3 regions of the Megamonas sp. genome follow, and region 1 is predicted to be linked to each of the others. Evidence: riboswitches for the same ligand, from Rfam matches in the RefSeq annotation. Region 1 holds a riboswitch; each other region holds the start of a gene.
What was found. A riboswitch is a leader RNA that binds a small molecule or an ion and turns the genes downstream of it on or off. The one in region 1 is predicted to bind thiamine pyrophosphate.
Positions count from the first base shown of each region.

Region 1 (6,404 bases):
CTAATGTATCTCATGAATTAAAAACACCACTCACTTCTATTTCTGGATTTGCTGAACTTTTACAAAATAATATGGTTCGACCAAATGACATTCCTTTATTTGCTAGCAAAATCTACAAAGAAGCTCAACGTCTAATCAGTTTAATTCAAGATATAATCAAACTTTCTCAACTTGATGAAAAAAATAGTACCTTTATGAAAGAACCTCTTAATCTTTCCGCTATCTGTAAACAAATTATTTTACGCCTAAATGATAAAGCTTTAACAAAACAAGTAAAAGTCATCTTTAAAGAAAATCCAAATAGTGAAATTATTGGTGTTCGTCAATTAATTGAAGAATTAATTTATAATCTCATCGAAAATGCTATAAAATACAATAAAGCCAATGGTTCTGTCTTTATTTCTTTATTAAATGAAGACAAAAATCATCTTATCTTAGAAGTAAAAGATACTGGAATAGGTATAGCGTCAGACGATTTACCACATGTATTTGAAAGATTTTATCGTGCTGATAAATCCCGTTCTCAAATCAATGTAGAAGGTACAGGCTTAGGTCTTGCTATCGTTAAACATATTGCTGAATTCCATCATGCTAATTTAACAATTCAAAGTAAACCTAATGAAGGAACTTGTATCAGAATTCATTTTTCTTTAAAATCAGATTAAAAAATTTTTTAAACCCCTATTTTAGGGGTTTTCTTATTGTTTAAGCTAAAATTTTTGGTATAATAAGTAGAGTAACAAATTTTATAATATATATAATGAGGGTGCATGCTTATGCGATTAATAAAAAATATTATTTGCCTTACTGTATTAATGGTTTTCACATTATTCCATACTCAAATTAGTTTTGCCGCTGATTCTGAATGGTATTGGATTAGCTCAGATGATAAATATAGTAAATATTTTTCTATGACAAGAATTACTACTGTTTCTAGTCAAAATAACATTCCTACTTGTATTGAAGATTGGATAAAAACAGGTTACGCTCCAGGTGGAGCAGCTGAAACTATAGCTAATATGAAACTTCCTATCAATGATCCTAATCAATTAGTCTATAGCTTAGCTCGTGTTCAAATCAATCCTCAAGAAAGAACCCTACGCTATATGGAAGAAATCTTCTATGATAAAGATGGTAAGGCTCTTTATACACTCAAATACAATAACCCTGTAAATAAAGATATCAACTCTCAATCTTTTGATGAAAAATTTTATGCTATGATTGTAGACCGTGTATTCAATAAAGGTGAAGGTGGTCGTCTTATCTCTAATGCTCGTTGGCTTGGCTTATGGAGTAATGAATCTGGAGAAAGTAGTGCCGATACAGCTACACTTCGTCAGATAGATAACAACATCATTGTTTGGATTTGGCAAGAAAACAAAGACTCTGCTGGCAATGTTTCCTCTATCCAATTCATGAAAAAAGAATATAACGTCAAAAATTTAACAGCTAGAACATTAAAATATAATTTCTGGTCTCCTGATACAAATTGGATTGATAAAACACCTAATCTCGACAAAAATATGCATTCTATCATTCCTGAAAGCACAGAAGATGTAGAATTCAAGAAAATAAGATATTATGCTAATAAATATCCTGAATGGGCAACACGTTATCAAATCAATAAAACAGCAACAACAGCTACTGTTCCAACAAACACAACAGCAACTACTACAACTCCAACACCTACTACACCTGTAAACTCTACTACAACATCACCAGCTGCTAGTGGCGTTACAAATCCTATTGGCTCTGTAGGTCCTATTGGAGCTCCTATAAATTAAAATTTGCGACTTAGTTTTAGTTATGCTAAAATTTAGCTTATTAAATTCATCTAACTAATTTAGATTGAAATTGCGGCTGTAGCTCAGACGGATAGAGCATTCGCCTCCTAAGCGAAGGGTCGCGTGTTCGACTCACGCCAGTCGCACCATTTATAAAAATAACGGATATTAATCATAATAATTATGATTAATATCCTTTTTTATTGCCCTTTATCAAAAATATCAAGATAAAAAAATTCTTTTACTTCAACATTTATTATAGAAACTTTTTATTAATAAGTTTATTAATCTTATTATATATTGATTATATATTGATTATATATTGATTATATATTGTTGATATTGAACTTTAAAACATTTATAATATAACCATAAAATAATCATCACTTATTGATAAATTTATTATAAAGGAGATATTTTCATGTATAAATCATTTGGTTATCCAGAATTCAATGCTTCTGGCGAACAAATTCTTACTACTTACAATAATGAATATAGTAATATGCTAATGGATATTCGTGTCTATAAAATTAAAGCTGATGAAGAAAGAATTTTCTGCCGTGAAGGTGAAGAAATTGCCATACTACTCTTAGCTGGTAAAATCACTTATATTTTTGATGGACAAGAAAAAACTGTATCTAGAAAAGATGTTTTTACTGAAGGTCCCTGGTGCGTTCACGTTTGCAGTAATACAAAAGTAATTGTTAAAGCAAACAGCGATGCAGAAATTCTTGTTCAATGCACAAAAAACGAAAAACAATTCCCTGCTAAATTATATGCTCCAAAAGATGTTCCTTGGGGATATTCTTGTGCAGGAAAATTCGGTAACACTGCTCAACGTCAAGTTAATACTATTTTTGATTATGACACAGCACCTTATTCTAATATGGTTTTAGGTGAAGTAATTAATGATAGAGGTAATTGGTCTGGCTACTTACCACATTATCACCCACAACCTGAAGTTTACTATTTCAAATTTGATAGACCAGAAGGTTTTGGTGCTAGTTTTATCGGAAATGATGTATTTAAAAGCATTGATGGTAGTTTTGCCGCTATCGCTGACAGCAAAACTCATCCACAAGCTGTAGCTCCAGGTTTTTTAATGTATACTTGTTGGATGATTCGTCATTTTGATAATAATCCTTGGCTCCGTCAAAATTGTAATGAAGATGAACGATATATTTGGCTTCATGATGCTAAATTTTAATTAAATCTTGTTTTTTCTTACTAAATATTTTATAATAAAAAAAAATTGAAAAAAATCCACTAGGGGTGCTTTTGAAGCTGAGAGGAAATATTCCGACCCTTAGAACCTGGTTTGGTTAAGACCAACGTAGGGAAGTGGCAAATAAATGATTATCAAGGCAGATTTGCAACTTTCTTTGCATATCTGCTTATTTTTTTGCCATTTATCACTTCTTATATTATGGAGGCAAAATTATGACAATGACACAAATGCAATCAGCTAGAGCTGGTAAAATCACTGATGAAATGAAAATCGTAGCTCAAGAAGAAAAAATGGATATTGAAACTCTTCGTGAACGTGTTGCCAATGGTACTATCGCTATTTGTGCTAATATCAATCATCAAAATTTACACCCTTATGGTGTAGGCGAAGGACTTTGTACTAAAGTAAATGCTAATATCGGCACATCTAGTGCTTTTCCTGACCCAACTCCTGAAATCGAAAAATTAAATGTCGCTATCGCATCTGGTGCTCATTCTGTAATGGATTTAAGCACAGGAAATAATATTGATGCTTCTCGTCAAGCTATTTTAAAACATTCCACTGTAATGGTAGGAACTGTGCCAATTTATCAAGCAACAGTTGATGCCATCAAAGCTCATGGTGCTGTCGTGAAAATGACTGAAGAAGATTTACTTCATGCCATTGAAAAACAAGCCAAAGATGGTGCTGATTTCATGACTATTCACTGCGGTGTAACTATGGATGTAATCAATCGCATGAAAGCAGAAGGTCGTTATATGGACGTAGTTAGTCGCGGTGGTTCATTCATCACAGGTTGGATGCTCTATAATGAAAAAAATAATCCACTTTATGAACGCTATGATGATATCTTAGATATCTGTGCAAAATATGATGTTACTATGAGTCTTGGCGATGGTCTTCGTCCTGGCTGTCTTGCTGATGCTACTGACCATGCTCAAATTCAAGAACTTTTAAATTTAGGTGGACTTGTAAAACGCGCTTGGGATAGAGGTGTACAAGTCATGGTCGAAGGTCCAGGTCATGTACCATTTGACCAAATAGCTACAAATATGAAATTGCAAAAAAGCATTTGTCATAATGCTCCATTTTACGTTCTTGGTCCACTTGTTACTGATATTGCTCCTGGATATGACCATATCACTGCTGCAATCGGTGGTACTATGGCAGCATCTTGTGGTGCGGATTTCCTTTGCTATGTAACTCCAGCCGAACATCTTGCTTTACCAAATGTTCAAGATGTAAAAGATGGTGTTATTGTAACTAGAATTGCCGCTCATGCTGCTGATATCGTAAAAAATGTACCAGGTGCAAAAGATTGGGATTTAAATATGGCTAAAGCTCGTAAAAAACTTGATTGGGAAGAACAAATGAATTTAGCTATCGACCCACAGACAGCACGTCAAAGACGCGCTTCACGCAATCCAGAAGGCACAACTGCTTGCTCTATGTGTGGCGATTATTGTGCTGTTGAAATCGTCAATAAATACCTCGGTGCTACAATCGAACATTGTTAATTTAAAAATGCAGGATAATCCCTGCATTTTTTCATTCATTATGATAAAATTTTTATAGATATTCTTATATCTCATAAAATTATTGATGAAAGAAGGTATTGTTATGAGTAATCATATTGAAGCCAAAATTGGAGAAGTTGCTGATGTCGTTTTACTTCCTGGCGACCCATTACGTGCAAAATACATCGCTGAAAAATTTCTAGAAAATCCTGTCTGCTACAATCATATTCGCAATATGTTTGGCTATACTGGAACATATAAAGGTCATAAAGTTTCTATCCAAGGCACTGGTATGGGTATTCCTTCTATTTCTATCTATGCACATGAATTAATCTGCGATTACCATGCAAAAAAATTAATTCGCGTTGGTACTTGTGGTGGTTTAAAAGATGATGTTCATGTTCGTGATGTTGTTATCGCTCAAGGAACAACTACTGATAGTGGCATTATTGTTCGCACTTTTGGTGATGGACTTCATTATGCTCCACTTGCTGATTTTGAATTATTAGGCAAAGCATATCACCATGCTAAAAAATTAAACATTCCTGTGAAAATTGGTAACGTATATTGTCAAGACCGTTTCTATGATGAAGAAGTTGATTTACAAAAATTAATCCAATACGGCTGTCTTGCTGTAGAAATGGAAACTTCTGCTCTTTATATGCTTGCTGCTCGTTATAATGTACAAGCACTTGGCGTATTTACTGTAAGTAATCACTTATTTACAGGTGAAGAAACTACAGCTAAAGAACGTGAACAATCCTTTAATGATATGATTAAAATAGCTCTCGAAACTGCTATTGATAACAAAGAAATCTAAAAAAATCCCTATAATTATGGAAATGATATGTCCCAAAAATCCTGGACACATTTCTTAATTATAGGGATTTTTATTAAATTTATTGATTTATATATTAGTTTCTATATTTTTCTTAGCACTAACAAGTTCTTTACCACAATGAATTGCTACAGAAACTGCAAGTATCATCAAAGCAAGTGCAATAATTAATTGTAATCCATCTACAGCAAAAACAAATTGTCCCATAGATAATTTTACAACAATTGCATATACAGCTTCTACTAAAGCTGTCATAGTAACGCAGAACATAACTACCATTGGAATATAAAGCATAAAACCTTTTCTTCCAGTTGTTTTTAAGAATACAGCCAAAGAGATAAGCACCAATGCAGACAATAACTGATTAGCAGCACCAAATAATGGCCAAATATTCATATAACCACCAAGGCATAATAAATAACCAATAAATAAAGTTATAAATGTAGCAAAATATTTATTTGTACATAATTTTTGTACAAAACTCATTTCTTGACCTTCATCTACGCTGAATAATTCTTGAAAAGACATACGGCCAATACGAGCTACTGCATCTAATGAAGTAAGTGCTAAAGCTGATACACACATAGTCAAGATACAATTTGCTATATCATGTGGCATACCAAACATAGCAAAAAATCCAGCTACAGCTGTGGAGAAAATCTGGAAAGGTGTGCCTTCTGGCAACTGACCATTAGTAGCAGCAGAACAAACAATTACTAAAGAAACAACACCTAAAACAGACTCTACAAGCATAGAACCATAACCAACAAATAAAGTATCTTTTTCATTAGAGATAGTTTTAGAAGAAGTACCTGAAGATACTAAGCTATGGAAACCAGAAACGGCACCACAAGCAATAGTTATAAATAAAATTGGGAATAAATCTTTTCCATTTACATTAAAACCTACAAAAGCTGGCATATTAATTGTTGGATTTACTGCTAATACACCAATAACGCCACCAGCAATCATTGCTAAAAGTAAAAATGTACTCAAATAGTCGCGAGGCTGTTTTAAAATCCACATAGGCATTACAG
Region 1 covers NZ_CFQVBI010000087.1:17,981-24,384, forward strand. The annotation lists gene AC5LAX_RS12655 (sensor histidine kinase) at 1-665, shown strand, start outside; gene AC5LAX_RS12660 (hypothetical protein) at 777-1,784, shown strand; tRNA gene AC5LAX_RS12665 (tRNA-Arg) at 1,857-1,933, shown strand; gene AC5LAX_RS12670 (5-deoxy-glucuronate isomerase) at 2,206-2,991, shown strand; TPP riboswitch at 3,043-3,141, shown strand; gene thiC (phosphomethylpyrimidine synthase ThiC) at 3,225-4,529, shown strand; gene deoD (purine-nucleoside phosphorylase) at 4,633-5,349, shown strand; gene AC5LAX_RS12685 (carbon starvation CstA family protein) at 5,437-6,404, opposite strand, start outside.

Region 2 (6,404 bases), on a different contig from region 1:
TTCGCAAAAGTGGTTTAATTGAAACAGGCAGACCATTAGAAGATATTGGTGCACATACTTATCAACATAATAATAGTAGTATTGGTATTTGTTTATCTGGTAATTTTAATGATGAAATGCCTACAGATATGCAAATTGCTTCTGCAAGTAAATTGATTGGTTTATTATGTCAAATGTATAGTTTAAGTCCAAATGAAAATACAGTATTTGGTCATCGTGATTTTAATGCCACTGCTTGTCCTGGTGAAAATCTATATGCAGATTTATATCATCTCCGCCATATGGCTAGTAATTTCATTTGATAATTAAAAATTAAAGGAGAACACAATATAATGAGAGCTTTACCTAAAGCAGGAGAAATATGGGTTCACTTCAAAGGTGAAGATAAAAAATATTTGATTATTACTGTAGCTACACATACAGAAACTTATGAACAATTCGTAGTTTATAAAGCTTTATATGGTGATTTTAAAGATTATATTAGACCTTTAGATATGTTTATGAGTGAAGTTGACCGCCAAAAATACCCTGATGTTTCCCAAAAATATCGTTTTGAAAAATTAATTTAACAAAAAAATCCTATCTCTAAGAAATCACTTAAAGATAGGATTTTTTTATTTATTGAAATTAATTCTAGTATCTAATTTAGGAATGATATTACCATCATCAATGATATTATATTCTAAATCTGAGCTTTCAATTATAGACTTTAAAAAATTATGAACTTCTAATCTTTCATTGATAATTTCTTGTAAATTCATAATCAAAGATAAATCTATACCATCATTTAAAACATAATTAGATAATGCCCTCTGAAAAATATCTATCTCGATATTTATACCTGATTGACGAAGCTCCGCAAATTTTTGTGCTACCTCTGTAGTCGCTAATTCTTGCAATTCCTGTTGATAAAAATAATTAGTAACACTGATAGCTACATTACCTATTAAATGACCGATAATAGGTATATTTTCTTCTGACCATATAGCTACATTAGAAGCTGTATCAAAATAGCCTTTATATTTTTCAATTACAGGTCTAGTAGCTTCAATATAATCAATCAACTCTTGTCTATGCTGTGAATCCTTCAATAATTCTAGTAAATCATCCCTTATAGCAGCATTTTCGGGATTTAAAAAGCCAGTAATCGTACTGATTGCCAAATTACTAGTATCTGTAGGAGCTGCTTTAGCAGGAGTTGGCACTAAACATAAACAACATATTAAAAGTACTAGCAAAGATAGCTTTTTTAATATTAGCATACGAATCAAATCCTCCTAAATTTTCTTAAAGAGAAATATTTACTTTGATTAAAGTGTACTTTAGAAATATAGTTTTGTCTAGTGTCTAATTTATAAAATATTCTATACGTATAAATAATCTGCCATAACTGGCTGTAAGCCGTTATGAATTAAATCATGATATACTTCGTCTACAGAACGAGTGTCGGCAATTTCAAATTGAGCATCGCCTTTATCTTCGCTTTCTTGGCTATGTTCACCGATGGCGGTACTTACACCAGCGGAAATTTTTGTAGTAGCGATATTTACGAGATTATCACGAACTCTAGCACATTCTCTAGTAGATATAGTGATACTAGCAGATGGCATAAATAAACGATAAGCACATACAACTTGTAAAAGCTGTGCTTCATGTACATCTTTAGGATTGATTTTATCATTATTGATAATTGGACGAAGGCGAGGGCAAGAAAATGCAATCTCTGCATGTGGATATTTTTGTTGTAAATAATATGCATGCATACCTGTAGCCAAAGCGTCTTTTCTAAAATCATCTAAGCCTAAAAGTGCAGCAAAACCAACACCTCTCATACCGCCACGAATTGCTCTTTCTTGAGCATAGAAACGATAAGGGAAAATACGTTTATGTCCAGCTAAATGAAGTGTTTCATATTTATCACTATTATATGTTTCTTGGAATACAGTTACATAATCCGCACCACATTTTTGTAGATAAGCATATTCATCTGTATTCAATGGATAAATTTCAAGTCCAATAACACGGAAATATTTTTTAGCTATTTTACAAGCTTCACCTATATATTCTATACTGGATTGTTTGCGACTTTCACCTGTTAAAATCAAGATTTCCTGCAATCCAGATTTAGCAATTTCCTGCATTTCTTTATCGATTTCATCATAATTCAATTTAGCACGTTTAATTTTATTATGACAATTAAAACCACAATAGATACAATAATTTTCGCAGTAATTGGCAATATATATTGGTGTGAACATATAGATAGAATTACCAAAAAATCTCTTAGTAGTTTTTTGAGCTTTCTGTGCTATCTGTTCAAGAAATGGGAGTGCTGCTGGAGATAATAAAGCTCTAAAATCTTCTGGTGTAATGTGGTCATGACTAAGTGCAGTTTGTACATCTTGAGCAGTATATTTATCATAATCATAACTATCCATATCAGCTATAACCTTATCTAAAATATCGCTAGGTATGACTTCCATATCTGGTAAATATGCCATATGGTCAATACGTTCTTTTTTTAATTCAGCTCTTACTTCATCATTAATAATACTTTCATTAATATGATTATCTTTATTCATTCATCTTACCTCACAATTATTACTGATTAAATTAATAATTAATCTTGTAAAAATCCTGTCAATGGAGAAGATGCACTTGCTCCTTGTGCTTTTACACGACCTAATTTGGCTTCATAAGCGAGGCGTCCTGCTTCAATAGCATAATTAAAAGCTTTTGCCATGCGAACGACATCACCTGCTGTTGCTATAGCAGTATTAGCCATAATAGCAGTGGCACCCATTTCCATAGCTTCACAAGCTTGAGAAGGTCTACCGATACCCGCATCTACAATAATCGGTAAGTCGATTTCATCTATGAGAATTTGAATAAATTCTTTTGTGCATAAACCTTTATTAGAGCCGATAGGAGCCCCAAGAGGCATTACACAACTAGCACCAGCATTTACTAAATCTCTAGCTACATTTAAATCTGGATACATATAAGGCATAACAGTGAAGCCTTCTTTAGCTAAAACTTCAGTAGCTTTGATAGTTTCATAATTATCAGGTAAAAGATATTTACTATCACGCATAATTTCAATTTTTACTAAATCACTGCCACAAAGTTCTTTAGATAAACGAGCTATGCGAATTGCTTCATCAGCATTTCTAGCTCCAGAAGTATTAGGGAGTAGTGCTATATCTTTAGGAATGTAATCTAAAATATTAGCCATACCACCATTATTTACACGGCGAAGTGCTAAAGTTACGATTTCAGCTTTTGCTTCATTGATTGCTGCTTGAATTAATTCTAAAGAATATTTACCAGAACCTAAAATAAATCTTGAATTGAATTGATGTTTTCCTAATTGCCACATAATATGATACCTTCTTTATAAATTATTTTCTAAAATCAATTGAGTGATTAAATTTGCTTGATGACCAGCACAAATAGCTACTCTAGGAGCCATTAAACTATTTTCATTGGATAATGCAGTTTTTTCATCACCACAGATATAAAATTTGCCCATCACCTTACGAGTATGAATTTCATTGCTATGACCAAAACCTGCCATACCACTTCCAGAAATGATATATTTTTCGGGGAAAAGTTCTAATATCTTATTTACTAACATCGCCTTATTTTCAGGAACGTCAAAAGCTTCACAGATGATATCTTCATCTTTAAACAATGAAAAAATATTATCTTCTGTTACTTTTATACAATCAGTAACGATATTTAAATAAGGATTTATCATTTGTAATTGCTCGGCTAGAGCTTGCGTTTTATATTTATTTAGATGTGAGATGAAATAATGTTGTCTATTGAGATTGCTGATATCTACTTTGTCAAAATCAATTAAATGTAAATGACCTACACCTATTCTAGCCAGTGCCACAGCGATATTAGAGCCTAAACCACCAAGCCCAGCTATAGCAACTTTAGCATTGTTCAATTTTTCTTGATTGACTATGCCATGGCGGTCATTTAAAGTTTGATAAATTAATTCTTTTGCCAAAATGTCTGCCATTATCAGCCACCACCAACAAAAGTTACGATTTCTAATTTATCATTAGGATTTAAAATAGTTTGCGCATATTTTGCTTTTGGGACTATTTGACCATTTAACTCTATAGCTATCTTATCTAAAGGATAATTATTTTCTTGCAAATAAGTAACTAAATCCATAGGCAAAGATATTTCTTGATTTTGTCCATTAACTATTATCAAAATAAGACCTCCTTATTTTTTATCTTTTGAGAAATTTTATTAAAAAAGGAGTCCACAAAAAGATACACCCGCGGTGGTGCACCCCTTCATGAACTCCTGTTCAATCACATGGTCAACTCTATGTGATTTTAAAAATTAATATATAGATGTGTGTTAAAATAAAAAAGAGATGACAAAATGCCATCTCTTCTAATTGCAAATACATCATAATTATTATCCTACGTTGGCATTATCCAAATCAGGTCATAGGTCGAAGTTCACAACTTCCTCTCAGCCAGTTTACTAGCTCCCTGTTATTAATTTATATATACAATATAATTTATAAATTATCATTTGTCAATAAGTTTAATTATTTTTCTTGAACAACTCACTGACAAGTAAAGAACCTAATATCAAAACCGCCCCAATCCATTGAGAAATACTCATCGGCTCAGCTAAAAGAACTGTGGATAAAATAATCGCAGTTACTGGGTCTAAATAGCTAAAAATAGCAACTTTTTGTGCTGGTAATTCTTGTAGTGAAGAAAAATATAATAGATATGCTATACCTGTATGTATAATACCTAATATAGCCAAAGATAATAACGAAAAACCACTCATACTCCATGAATTTCCCTGATAGATTACATAAGGCAATAAAATTATTGAAGCTAATAATAATTGAGCAATACTGCTATCAATGGCAGAAATATCTTTGAAAAATTTATTTGCTAAGACTACAATCGCATAAAATAATGCAGCAGATATTCCATAGAGTACACCGATAAAATCATTTACACCAGATTGGTTATCATTGAATATGCCAGCGACTAATGCCATACCTAATAAAGATAAAATTACACAGATGATTTTAAAGAGAGATAAACTTTCTTTTAATATAAATGGAGATAATAATACTACAAAAGTAGGTGCTAAATAATATGTAAGTGTTGCTGTAGCTATCGTTGTATAATTATATGCTTGAAATAAAAAAATCCAGTTAAAACCTATAGCTACGCCAGCTATTAATAAATAGCGTAAGTTTCTTATCAAAGCATTTCGATTTATTTTTTTGTGCAAGCATACCATAGCAATAAATAAAATAAAAGCACCTACAAAACCACGTACTAGGGCTATTTGTGAACTTGCAAGTTCTATATTGCGTACAAATAAACCAATACTACCAAAAACAAGCATAGCCGTAATATTTTTTAAAGTTGCATTCATGAAAATCATTCACATCTCTTTCTATATTTATCTAGTCAATAATTATTGTTTATAATATAGCATAAAAACAATATACGTACTAGCTTAAAATTTGTTATAATTGATTTATATTTTATAATTCTAATGAAAGTACGGTGATATGATGATAAAAGCTATTTTCTTTGATATTGATGGTACCTTAGTTAGCTTTAAAACACATAAAATTCCTGAATCTACGATACAAGCTTTACATACTTTAAAAGCAAAAGGAATAAAATTATTTATCGCAACTGGTCGTCCGCCATATGACTTGAAATTTTTAATTGATGAATTTGGCGATTTATTCAGTGGTTATATTACTTTTAATGGTCAATATTGTTATGATAGTACAGGGAAAATCTTACACGAAGAATATTTAAATCGTGAAGATTTAATCCAATTTACAAATTACATCAAAGATAAAGATATCGCTTGTGGCTTTATGGAAATAGATTATTTTTATTTTAATCTCTATAATGACCGTTTAGCAAAATTAAAAGAAACTTTAGGAGATACTGCACCTGATAGAGCATTTGATGACGTAAGTCGTGTATCCAATCATAAAACATATCAATTGAATATTTTCTTAAATGAAGATGAAGAACAAGAAGTCTTACCATATTTGCCAAATTGCAAAGCTGTTCGTTGGTGCCCATATTTTACAGATATTATTCCTAAAGATGGCGGTAAAGGCACAGGCATCAAAAAAGTTTTAGCTTACTATGGTATAGATATCAATGAAGCCATGGCTTTTGGTGATGGCGGAAACGATGTGGAAATGCTTGAAGCTGTAAAATATGGCATAGCTATGGGAAATGCTAATGAGAATTTAAAACAGATAGCAGATTTCATCACTTTAGATGTAGATAATGATGGCGTAGCTTATGCTTTAAAACAATATAACGTATTATAAAAATAAACCTACTATAAATTACCTTATTTAAAAG
Region 2 covers NZ_CFQVBI010000065.1:83,330-89,733, forward strand. The annotation lists gene AC5LAX_RS09240 (N-acetylmuramoyl-L-alanine amidase) at 1-302, shown strand, start outside; gene AC5LAX_RS09245 (DUF1653 domain-containing protein) at 333-569, shown strand; gene AC5LAX_RS09250 (hypothetical protein) at 615-1,262, opposite strand; gene thiH (2-iminoacetate synthase ThiH) at 1,365-2,582, opposite strand; gene AC5LAX_RS09260 (thiazole synthase) at 2,621-3,379, opposite strand; gene thiF (sulfur carrier protein ThiS adenylyltransferase ThiF) at 3,395-4,033, opposite strand; gene thiS (sulfur carrier protein ThiS) at 4,036-4,233, opposite strand; TPP riboswitch at 4,433-4,536, opposite strand; gene AC5LAX_RS09275 (DMT family transporter) at 4,579-5,448, opposite strand; gene AC5LAX_RS09280 (Cof-type HAD-IIB family hydrolase) at 5,579-6,370, shown strand.
Region 2: linked by a shared signal. The riboswitch ahead of thiS (sulfur carrier protein ThiS) and the one ahead of thiC (phosphomethylpyrimidine synthase ThiC) in region 1 are both predicted to bind thiamine pyrophosphate.

Region 3 (6,404 bases), on a different contig from region 1:
CTGAGTTTCTGCAAGATTTTTTACTAAAAGTGCAGTTCTGCGAGGTGTACCAAGAGTTGTTACTTCATCAAAATCAAGACGCATTTCTTGAAATTTTGCAGTTGCTTTTTCTTTTAATTGAGCTAAAATTCCTGGCATAAAATGAGCAGGAACTTCTTCTGTACCAATTTCTAATAATAAATCTTTAGCCATTATTATTTTGCTCCTTTCTTCAAGAGAGGATAGCCGAGTTCTTCACGCTGTTTTAAATAACATTGAGCACAAAGACGAGCAAGATTACGTACACGAGAAATAAACGCTGTACGTTCAGATACGCTGATTGCTCCACGAGAATCAAGCAAGTTAAATGTATGAGAACATTTCAATACATAATCATATGCTGGATGAACATAGCCAAGCTCAATTACGCGAACAGCTTCTTTTTCGTATTTATCGAAAAGGTCAAATAAAAGAGCAGTATCTGCAAGTTCAAAGTTATAAGTGGATTGTTCAAATTCATTTTGATGGAATACATCACCATAAGTGTATGTGCCATTCCAATCAATATCATAAACATTTTCTTTTTCTTGAATATACATTGCAATACGTTCAAGACCATAAGTAATTTCAGAAGCTACAGGTTTTACATCAACACTACCTACTTGTTGGAAATAAGTAAACTGTGTGATTTCCATACCATCGAGCCAAACTTCCCAACCAAGACCCCAAGCACCAAGTGTTGGAGATTCCCAGTTATCTTCAACAAAACGGATATCATGTTCTTTTTCATTGATACCGAGTTTTGCTAAGCTCTGTAAATAAAGTTCCTGAATATTATCAGGAGATGGTTTCATAATTACCTGGAATTGATGATGTTGGAATAAACGGTTAGGATTTTCACCATAACGACCATCAGCTGGACGACGAGATGGTTCTACATATGCTACATGCCAAGGTTCAGGGCCAAGTACACGTAAAAATGTAGAAGGGTTCATAGTACCTGCACCTTTTTCCACGTCATAAGGTTGAGCTAAAATACAGCCTTGCTTAGACCAAAATTCCTGCAAAGTCAGGATAATTTCCTGAAATGTCATAAATATACCTCCTTGATATTCATGGGCGACAAAATAAAAAATCTCGCCCATGTAACAACAAAATGTTACAGGGACGAGATGTATTCCCGCGGTTCCACCCTGATTGACTTAAATATATTTAAGTCCTCTTTAGAATGTTATTTATTATTATAAAGCTCCCTAGCGCCATTCACTTTTTGTAGTCTTACACCATCACTACTCGCTGATTAAAGTTACTTTTCTAGTTCATTGCTGTACATAAAGTCTAGCAAAAGAAAAAATCCTTGTCAATATATTTATGTTGTTTACTTTTAGATTTATGGCTAAATAATAAAATACTTTTAATATTTCTTATTCAAACTAAATTTTTTTGCCCCAATCAATTGATTAACAAAAATATTAATAATGGCTATAGCTAACATAACTGGCACAGTAATCCCAATAAATGTGCTATAATCAATCAACAATTCATAAGCTATAAAACCAATTAACCATAAAAGACAATTTTTACCAGTGATAAATGAATTTTGATGATAAATATTATGACTAAAGAAATATTCAGAAAAAGCAATAGCAAATAACGGTGCAAAAGTTGCTGCTATAAAATAAAGGAAAGTTTCATATTGTTCCATAGATAAGAAAATAGCAAGCAATGTAGAAATTATACATACAAAAAATGCTGTATATTTTACATCTAATTGATTACTGATATGATTTAAACAAATACTTGAAGAATTTATCGTAATGAAATTAGTTGTTACTGTAGATAATAAAATAACAACTAAAGAAATAACACCCAATCCAGATAACATAAAAATATCACAAATATCTGTTATACCATAATGAACAGCACTACCTAAACCAATTGTATACATTAAAATACTGCCAAAACAATATGCCACTACACAGCTCACTGTACCTGTAGATTGATTTTTAAGTGTTCTTGTATAATCTGAAATAACTGGCATCCATGATAAACACATAGCAATATTCAATTCTACCGCCATGCCAAAACTCATACTTTCATCTAAGGAAGTTACCACTTCATTTGCAGAAACTACCGCCCCAAAACCTAAATATAAAGAAGCAAGCAATAAACAAAGCATTACTACTTTATTTATCTTACTTACAAAATCCATTGTACTAAAAATCCAAATGCAAGGAAAAAGACCTATGATAATTGTCCATAAAATAGTATTTTCTCCTATATTCCATAAAGATGCCATTAATTTATTGAAAGCTTGTGCCCCAATGATGGTCATTATAGAAGTCCAACCTATTAATTGAATAGTATTTAATAGAGAGAAACTAACAGAACCCAACTTACCAAAAGATAAATTAATACTTTCAGAAGCACTGCAACGTTTATTAGCACCGATAATCCCTGCTAAATAAAGAATAATTCCGCCAATTACATGACCTACTAAAATAGCTAAAAATCCATCTTTCATGCCAAGTGGTGCTAAAAAAGTTCCTGTCATGATTTCAGCCACAGAAACTGCTGTACCAAACCAAATCAATGATACATTAAAACTAGAATTATTTGTTGATGTAAAAAATGTAGACAAAAAATCACCTCATAAAAAATAAAAATATTTAAAAATAAAAAAAGGAAATAGCCATGCCATTTCCTTGAAAATACGTAATCAAACTAATATTTCCCTACGTTGGCATTATCCAAATCAGGTCATAGGTCGAAGTTCACAACTTCCTCTCAGCCTGTCTACAAGCTCCCTTTTTCATATTCTGCCTTTAATATAAATTATCCTAAAATATTTGTCAAATTCTCGAAAAATCTCCAAAAAATATATTGCATAGCCCATTTTTATATGATAAAATAGCCTAGTATGCAACAAACGGTCCGCTGTGAGATATTCTTATATGAACGTTTGAATTAAGGAGGAAAAATAATGAATATTATTCAGGCTTTAGAACAGGAACAATTACGTAACGATATCCCTAAATTTATCCCTGGCGATAGCGTTCGCGTACATGTAAAAGTAGTTGAAGGATCCAACGAACGTATTCAGATGTTCGAAGGTGTTGTAATCGCTCGCCAAGGTTCTGGCGTTCGTGAAAACTTCACAGTAAGAAGAATTTCTTATGGTGTTGGTATTGAACGTACTTTCCCAGTACATTCCCCACGCCTTGCAAAAATCGAAGTTACTCGTAGAGGTATTGTTCGTAGAGCAAAACTTTATTATCTTCGTAACCTTACTGGTAAAGCTGCTCGTATTAAAGAAAGACGCTAATATCTTCATAAGAGGGACTGCCTATGGCAAGTCCCTTTTGTTTTATTAGTATGTTCTAGTAGAGGGAGGATTATCATGGCTGATAAAAAAGAGTCATCTTTAGGTAGTGAAATTAAAGATTGGGTTATTTCCATAGCTATCGCTGTTGTTTTAGCCTTATTCATTCGTCATTTTGTAGTAGAGTTATATTTAGTTGATGGACCTTCTATGCGTCCGACATTACAAAATCAAGAGCGTTTAGTCGTTAATAAATTTATTTATAATTTACATGATCCTGAACGTGGTGATATCTTAGTATTCCAATATCCAAAAGATCCTAGCCGTGATTTTATCAAACGTGTAATTGCAATTCCTGGAGATACTATTGAAATCAAAGATGGTCATGTTTATGTAAATGGTGAATTAAAAAATGAACCATATATCTTAAGCACAACTAGAGGGGATTATCCACTGGCTACTGTACCAGAAGGACATATTTTCGTAATGGGCGATAACCGCAATAATTCCGAAGATAGTCGTTTCGCTGATGTAGGCATGGTACCATTTGATTTAATCAAAGGTAAAGCAATACTCATCTTCTGGCCACTTGATAAATTAAGAACATTACCATGATAATAACGAAAAGGTACCTATGAAATATTTTGTAGGTACCTTTTTTATTTTATAAAATCTATTTATTATTTATATGTCTAGCTAAAGCTTGTTGCCAAACTTCTTGAAGCATCGGCAAACGAAATTTAGCATTTGCTGGACTTGTAGATGGCAAAGTATAAAAAGTATATGTTTTATCTTTTAAAATATCTTTATTATATTTCTTAAAGCACTGAAAAGATTTTCCGCCATTAAAACAAATAGTTTTTATTTTAGGATATTTGGCAAATAAAGCTTTAAAATCATTTGGCACTTCATCGCAAATAGCACTATCTAAACTACCTTCTCGAATACAAGAATCTATAGAGTCCCAAAGAGCAATATGATTTTTTCTCAATAATTCTAATCGCTCTTGATAAATAGTTGGTATTATTCCTTCATTAAAAAATATAGCCATTAATTTCCAAAATCTATTTTGAGGATGAGCATAATATTGTTGCTGTTCCAAAGATTTCACACTTGGCATTGAACCTAAGATAATAGTTGTACAATTTTCATCAATGGATGGAGCAAATCCTATGAGTCTTTCCATAAATAAAATCACCTCTATTCTATTATAATATAAAGATTTTTAGTATAGATAAAAAATTTTTAAAAATAAATGTCAAAAAGTCAAAATAATGTTTGACAATTTGACTTTTAGCTTTTATAATATGTTTTGTAAGCAAATATAAAACTAAAGTATAACATAAATTATTACTTTAATATTTATATTTACTGTATTATTGTTTTTATACTATTATTAATTGAAATGTTACTCATCATGACTTGGAGGTATAAATCATGGGTGAAGAAAAATATACACAAAAAGTTTTAGAAGCTATGCAATCTGCACAGCAAGAAGCAGCTCTTCGCTATCATCAAGAAATTACATCTGCTCATGTTCTTTCTGCTTTAATAAAAGAACCAGAAGGTTTACTTGCAACTATTTTTGCTGAATGTCGAGTAGATTTACCTATGCTCAAAGCAAAACTAGAACAAATGCTCAAAAAAATTCCTAGCGTAAAAGGTCAAAGTCGCTTAGGTATGAGTACAGAAATGGTTCGTGTATTAGGCAGAGCAGCAAAACTTGCTGAAAACATGAATGATGAATATATAAGTACAGAACATTTATTATTGGCTATTGTCAGCGATAGCGATGATGAAATGCAAGCATTATGTAGAGAATTCAATCTACACCAAAATAAAATTCAATCTGTAATTAAATCAGAACGTAAACAAAATGTAAATAGTGATAATCCTGAAAGTGGTTATAAATCACTTGAAAAATACGGTCGTGATTTAACAGCTATGGCAAGAGTTGGTAAACTCGATCCTGTTATTGGCCGTGATGAAGAAATCCGCCGTACTATTGAAATCTTATCTCGTCGTACTAAAAATAATCCAGTATTAATCGGTGAACCTGGTGTTGGTAAAACTGCTATTGTTGAAGGTTTAGCTCGCCGTATCGTAGCAGGTGATGTTCCAGAATCTCTAAAAAATAAAACATTGTATTCTCTTGATATGGGTTCATTAATCGCTGGTGCTAAATATCGTGGTGAATTCGAAGAACGTCTAAAATCTGTATTAAATGAAATCTCTAAATCCGATGGACAGATTTTATTATTCATCGATGAAATTCATACTGTAGTAGGTGCTGGTGCAACTGAAGGTGCTATGGACGCTGGTAACTTATTAAAACCAATGTTAGCACGTGGACAACTCCGCTGTATTGGTGCTACTACTTTAAATGAATACCGTAAATATATTGAAAAAGATACAGCTCTTGAACGTCGTTTCCAACCTGTAATGGTAGGTCAGCCATCTGTAGAAGATACTATTTCTATCTTGCGTGGCTTAAAAGAACGTTATGAAGTTCATCATGGTGTAAGAATTCGTGATAATGCCCTTGTTTCTGCAGCTGTATTATCTGATAGATATATCTCTGATAGATTTTTACCAGATAAAGCTATCGACTTAGTTGATGAAGCTGCTGCTAAACTTCGTACTGAAATCGAATCTATGCCAGAACCTATTGAAAAATTGCGTCGTAAAATCATGCAATTACAAATAGAAGAAGAAGCATTAAATAAAGAAACTGATGAAGCATCTAAAGAAAAACTTGCTAAACTCATTGATGAAAAAACTAAATTACAAAATGAAGAAAATGAATTAAAAGCAAAATGGGATAAAGAAAAACAAGGTATTGTTCGTGTACGTGCTATCAAAAAAGAAATGGATAGTGCCAATACTGAAATGGAAAAAGCTCAACGCAGTGGCGATTATGCCAAAGCTTCTGAAATCAAATACGGTAAATTACCACAACTTCAAAAAGAACTTGAAAAAATGGAAAAAGCTGTTCATGATGAAGAAGGTAATCGTCTCTTAAAAGAAGAAGTATCTGAAGAAGATATCGCTCAAGTAGTAAGTCGTTGGACTGGTATTCCTGTTACTAAAATGCTCACAGGTG
Region 3 covers NZ_CFQVBI010000036.1:36,944-43,347, reverse strand. The annotation lists gene glyS (glycine--tRNA ligase subunit beta) at 1-192, opposite strand, end outside; gene glyQ (glycine--tRNA ligase subunit alpha) at 195-1,073, opposite strand; T-box leader at 1,140-1,311, opposite strand; gene AC5LAX_RS04720 (cytosine permease) at 1,394-2,620, opposite strand; TPP riboswitch at 2,693-2,799, opposite strand; gene rplS (50S ribosomal protein L19) at 2,963-3,304, shown strand; gene lepB (signal peptidase I) at 3,380-3,916, shown strand; gene AC5LAX_RS04705 (DNA-deoxyinosine glycosylase) at 3,975-4,487, opposite strand; gene clpB (ATP-dependent chaperone ClpB) at 4,739-6,404, shown strand, end outside.
Region 3: linked by a shared signal. The riboswitch ahead of AC5LAX_RS04720 (cytosine permease) and the one ahead of thiC (phosphomethylpyrimidine synthase ThiC) in region 1 are both predicted to bind thiamine pyrophosphate.